One region of the Komagataeibacter rhaeticus genome, then DNA from elsewhere that is predicted to be linked to it. Evidence: predicted binding sites of a transcription regulator. Region 1 holds the regulator's gene; the other holds the start of a gene.

Region 1 (3,062 bases):
GTAAAGGGGTCCTGCTCGGCGGTACCCTGTATTTCCACAATGCCACCATCGGCGGTCAGGACAAAATTGGAATCGGCGCGCGCCGTGCTGTCTTCCGCGTAATCAAGGTCAAGCACGGCGCCTTCCTGCGTCAGCCCGCACGATACGGCGGCAACCTGCCCCTTCAGCGGCACGGCGGGCAGGGTGCCCGCGCGTACCAGCGTTTCCAGTGCCAGGCGCAGCGCCACCCATGCGCCGGTAATGGCGGCGCAGCGCGTGCCACCATCGGCGTTGAGCACGTCACAATCCACCGTGATCGAGATCTCCCCCAATGCCCTGAGGTCGGTCACGGCGCGTAGTGAGCGGGCGATCAGGCGCTGGATTTCCTGGGTGCGGCCGCTCTGTCTGCCCTTTGCGGCCTCACGCGGGCCACGGCTGTGGGTGGCGCGCGGCAGCATGCCGTATTCCGCCGTGACCCAGCCCTGGCCCTTGCCGCGCAGGAAGGAGGGGACGCGCGTTTCCACGCTGGCGGCGCACAGGACTTCGGTTCCGCCCATGCGGATCAGGGCCGAGCCTTCCGCATGGCGGGCAAAGCCGGTCTGGATGAAGACGGGACGCAGCGCGTCGGTGGCACGGCCGGATGGGCGCATGGGATGGGTCTCCGCAAGGTGATGGGGCGGCATAGCGTGCAATCCCCGTCTATTTCCAGTCCCGCGTGGGCAGGGAAGCATATGATCTGCTATAATGGCGACATGCGGGGCACCGCAGGGGATGGATGAGGCAAACAGGAGGCATGGCGATGGAAACCCGACCACCGGTACCGCAGCCGGGCCTGCTGTCCGGGCTGGACCCGCGATCCGCCGCGATCCTGCGTGAGATCGTGGAGCAGTATGTCGAAACGGGCGAGCCGATGGGTTCGCGCACGCTCTCGCAGCGCCTGCCGCTTTCGCTCTCGCCCGCCACGATTCGCAATGTCATGGCGGACCTGACCGATGCGGGGCTGCTGTTTTCCCCCCATGCCTCGGCCGGTCGCCTGCCAACGGAGAAGGGCGTGCGGCTGTTTGTCGATGGCCTGCTGCAGTTCGGCAACCTGAGCGAGGAGGAGCGCGAAAGCATCGCGGGCATGCTGGATGTAAAGGGCCGCTCCTTGGAGGATACGCTGGCGCAGGCATCGTCCATGCTGTCGGGCCTGTCCTCGGCGGCGGGGGTGGTCATGGCACCCAAAAGCGATGGCGCCACCATCAAGCATATCGAATTCGTGGCCCTTGGTCCGGGGCGGGCGCTGGTCATTCTGGTCAGTGCGGACGGGCAGGTGGAAAACCGCGTGATCGAGACCCCGCCGGGCCTGCCGCCTTCCGCACTGGTGGAAGCGGGCAACTACCTTAACGCCCATCTGTCCGGCCAGACGCTGGACCGCCTGCGCGAGACGGTCAGTACCGACATGACGGCCAACCGCAACGAACTGGACCACCTGACGGCGGAGGTGGTGGCCAGTGGCCTTGCCACATGGAGTGACGCTGACGAGCGCGGCGGCACCCTGTTCATACGCGGTCAGGGCCGCCTGCTGGCCGATGTGACCGAGATCGAGCGCCTGACCACCATCCAGATGCTGTTCGAGCGGCTGGAAACGCAGGAGACCATGCTGCGCCTGCTGGACCTTGCCCGTGAATCCGAAGGGGTGCGCATCTTCATCGGGGCGGAAAGCGGGCTGTTCGGCATGGCGGGCATGTCGGTCGTGGTTGCTCCCGCGCGCACCGACAGCAACCGCATCGTGGGCGCGATCGGTGTGATCGGACCCACGCGCATCAACTATGCCCGCATCATTCCCGTGGTGGACTATACCGCCCGCGTGATTGGCCGCATGCTGGGCTGAAGGCCGGTATTGTCATGCAACCCGGCCCGCTGGCGGCCTTTATGTCCACCACACGGCACAACCGCGCGCCGCAGCCTTCCAACGGGGCCGCGACGCGCCTGAACGCGCAAGGAGAACGGTATGTTCACGCCTGATGCAAGGCAGTCCGGTTCATTCATGATCGGGGGTGACCTGGAGGTCACGCGGCTGGGTTTTGGCGCCATGCGCATTACCGGCCCCGGCATATGGGGGGAACCGGCCGACCGGGCGGCGGCACTCGCCACCCTGCGCCGCCTGCCCGAACTGGGCATCAACTTCGTTGATACGGCGGATGCCTACGGCCCGTTTGTGAGCGAGGACCTGATCCGCGAGGCGCTGCATCCCTACACGGATACCATAATCGCCACCAAGGGCGGCCACACCCGCCACGGCCCGGACATATGGAAGCCGGTGGGCAACCCCGACTACCTGCGCCAGTGCGTGCTGATGAGCATGCGCAGGCTGGGGGTGGAGCGCATCGACCTGTGGCAGCTGCATCGTGTGGGTGCCGACTGCACGCCCGAACGGCAGTTCGAGGCGATTGCCACCATGCGCGCGCAGGGGCTGATCCGCCATGTCGGCCTGTCCGAGGTGACGGTGGAGATGATCGAGCGCGCGCGGCTGTATTTCCCGGTGGCGACCGTCCAGAACCGCTTCAACCTCGTCAACCGGTATTCGGAAGATGTGCTGGATTACTGCACGAAGGAGAACATCGGCTTCATTCCATGGGCGCCACTGGCGGCGGGCAGCCTGACGAAGGGCGATACCCTGCTGACCCGCCTGGCCAGCGAGAAGGGCGTGCGGCCCGGCCAGGTCGCGCTGGCATGGCTGCTGCGCCGCGCGCCGGTCATGCTGCCCATTCCCGGCACCAGCAGCCCCGACCACCTGGCCGATAACGCGGCCGCCGCCGCCACTGACCTGAGTGATGAGGAATTCCGCCAGCTGGACAATGACGGCCGGGCCGAATGGGCCAGCCGGAACAATGCCTGAAAGGCTGGTCCGCAGGCTGTAGATCGTGCAGGGGTTTTGGGTGAGGCTTTTTTCAAAAAACTCCGGAGAACGCTGCCCTTGTTGAAAAAAGGCGGCCTCCGGAAACGTTTGCCATGCCTTATCGAAGGTCCGTTGTGGAAACGGTTTCCGGGCGCGCGGACTGGCATGGGCGGATGGATCAGGGGCGACGGCGGCGGCGGAC
Region 2 (3,062 bases), 680 kb from region 1:
GCGCTCGGCCACCATCGCTTCGGTGGTGATCAGCAGGCCCGCGACCGAGGCCGCATCCTGCAGCGCCGTGCGCACGACCTTCATCGGGTCGATGATGCCGGCTGCCACCAGGTCCTTGTAGTCACCCATCTGGGCATCGAAACCGAAGGTGTAGGTGTCGTTTTCCAGAACCTTGCCGGCAATGACCGCACCGTCTTCACCCGCGTTGTGGGCGATCTGGCGCAGCGGGGCCTGCAGGGCCTTGCGGATGATGTCCGCACCGACGCGCTGGTCGTCGTTATGGAAGTGCAGGCCACCCAGCTTGGTCGAAGCGCGGGCCAGTGCCGTGCCACCACCGGGGACAATGCCTTCCTCAACCGCCGCACGGGTCGCGTGCAGGGCATCGTCAACGCGGTCCTTGCGCTCCTTCACCTCGATCTCGGTGGAGCCACCGACGCGGATCACGGCAACGCCGCCAGCCAGCTTCGCCAGGCGTTCCTGCAGCTTCTCACGGTCGTAGTCGGAGGTGGTTTCCTCGATCTGCGCACGGATCTGGCTGCAACGGCCCTTGATGCCCTCGCTGTTGCCAGCGCCTTCGACAATGGTGGTGTTTTCCTTGTCGATGTGCACCTTCTTCGCGGTGCCCAGCATGTCCAGCGTCACGCTTTCCAGCTTGATGCCCAGATCTTCGCTGATCACCTGGCCGCCGGTCAGGATCGCGATGTCTTCCAGCATCGCCTTGCGGCGGTCGCCAAAGCCCGGGGCCTTGACGGCGGCGATCTTCAGGCCACCACGCAGCTTGTTGACCACCAGGGTCGCCAGCGCTTCGCCATCAACATCTTCCGCGATGATCAGCAGCGGACGGCCGGACTGCACAACAGCTTCGAGCAGCGGCAGGATCGGCTGGAGCGAGGAGAGCTTCTTCTCGTGGATCAGGATGTAGGGGCTGTCCAGATCGACGGTCATCTTCTCCGCGTTCGTCACGAAATACGGGGAGATGTAGCCACGGTCGAACTGCATGCCCTCGACCACGTCCAGCTCGGTGTGCAGGCCCTTGGCCTCTTCCACCGTGATGACGCCCTCGGAACCGACCTTCTGCATGGCCTTGGAGATCATTTCACCGATCTCGGCCTCGCCATTGGCGGAAATCGTGCCGACCTGTGCCGTCTCGGCCGGGGTCGTGATCTTCTTCGCGTTCTTCTTCAGCTCTTCAACAACAACGCCAACCGCCTTGTCGATGCCGCGCTTGAGGTCCATCGGGTTCATGCCAGCGGCCACGGCCTTGGCACCTTCACGCACGATGGCCTGCGCCAGCACGGTGGCGGTGGTGGTGCCGTCGCCCGCGATGTCGTTGGTCTTGGAGGCGACTTCGCGCACCATCTGCGCGCCCATGTTCTCGAACTTGTCGGCCAGTTCGATTTCCTTGGCGACGGAGACACCGTCCTTCGTGATGCGCGGTGCGCCGAAGCTCTTGTCGAGCACGACGTTACGACCCTTGGGGCCCAGCGTCACCTTGACTGCGTCTGCAAGAATGTCCACGCCACGCAGCATGCGCTGGCGGGCTTCACCGCCGAACTTTACGTCCTTGGCTGCCATTTTCTTATTCTCCGGTATGGAAAGTTTTTCAGGAGGTTACTCGGTGCGGAAAACGCGGGTGGGTCAGCCGACCACGCCCATGATGTCGCTTTCCTTCATGATCAGCAGTTCTTCACCGTTGATCGTCACTTCCGTGCCCGACCACTTGCCGAACAGCACGCGGTCACCCGCCTTTACGTCCAGGGCCACGATCTGGCCCTGCTCGTTACGGGCACCCGGGCCTGCCGAGATCACCTCGCCTTCCATCGGCTTTTCCTTGGCGGTCTCAGGAATGATGATACCACCTGCGGTTTTTTCCTCGCTCTTGAGGCGACGGACGACCACACGGTCATGCAGGGGACGAAATTTCGTCATGGGATGGATCGCTCCATAATATCTAAAGGTAACGCCCTTGAATCAAGCAACGCCACCGGTTGGCGCGCGCGCCAGGCCGCATCGCGTTAGCACTCCCCTCATGAGAGTGCTAACAACCAGATAGGAAGCCCCCCTACGGGTGTCAAGAAGCGGGACGGGGCTGATGGCGTGGAATTCGCGTGTCCAGTACAACAAAGCTGGATGTCAGGATTTTATCTTTTAATATCAGACACCTGTTTTCCCCAGGCCCGACCCGTCAAAAGGGGAGGCCCTGCCCTCCGTGCAATGCATGATGGGGGTGGCACCGATTCCGTCCCTGCCCCCTGCCATGCCAGGGGAATGCGCTCTCCCTGCATGGGGCTTAACGGAACCAGTACCGGTCGGGCGTCGGCACCGGCAGTTCCGTCTCATCCGCCGCCGTGCTGTGTTTTCCAGTCGGCCCATGCATCCACATGCCCGATGGTGCCGTCCCGGTCGGGCGGATGAAAGCCGGGATATGGTGCGGGCAGGAGAAAATTCTCATAAACACCGTCCTCACGCGGGTTTCATATTGACGCGATGATGCCCCGCATCATTGTGTGACGGACAATAATGGAACAAATGGAGTAGAGGCCATGGGCGCAGTCATCACCATTACCGCGACCGACGGGCATGCATTTTCCGCTTACCGGGCCGGTCGGCCAGATGCCGCGCGCAGCGTTGTGGTGGTGCAGGAAATATTCGGGATCACGCCCTATATCCGCGCCGTATGCGATTCCTTTGCGGCACAGGGCTATCAGACCATTGCCCCCGCCCTGTTTGATCGCGTGCGGCGCGATGCCATCCTGCCCTATGACAGCGCCGGCATACAGGAGGGCCTGGCCCTGCGCAGCCGGATTGCACAGGCCGACACACTGAAGGACCTTGTTGCCGCGGCCGCTATCCTGCCAACGGACAGGAAAGGCATTGTCGGCTTCTGCTGGGGCGGCAAACTGGCATGGGAAGCAGCCTGCCACACCAGGGCCTTTGCCGCGGCCGTGGCCTGGTATGGCGGCGGCATTGCCCAGACCCGCAGCCAGGTGCCCGACTGCCCCGTGCAACTGCATTTTGGCGCAGACGACGCGCATATCCCCGCAAGCGAGGTGGAAGCCATC

The links. The regulator HrcA, encoded in region 1, represses chaperone genes, less so after heat shock. The targets are predictions, from matches to a motif close to GTTNGCACTCNCNNNNNGNGAGTGCNAAC.
Region 2: GWK63_RS03895 (co-chaperone GroES) is a predicted target of HrcA. The motif match lies at 2,015-2,043, and genes of this name have one in related genera.

What each region holds. Positions count from the first base shown of each region.
Region 1 is NZ_CP050139.1:157,034-160,095, forward strand. Features, by position in the region: gene rph (ribonuclease PH) at 1-629, opposite strand, end outside; gene hrcA (heat-inducible transcriptional repressor HrcA) at 773-1,852, shown strand; gene GWK63_RS00700 (aldo/keto reductase) at 1,973-2,860, shown strand.
Region 2 is NZ_CP050139.1:834,406-837,467, reverse strand. Features, by position in the region: gene groL (chaperonin GroEL) at 1-1,575, opposite strand, end outside; gene GWK63_RS03895 (co-chaperone GroES) at 1,639-1,929, opposite strand; gene GWK63_RS03890 (hypothetical protein) at 2,291-2,452, opposite strand; gene GWK63_RS03885 (dienelactone hydrolase family protein) at 2,544-3,062, shown strand, end outside.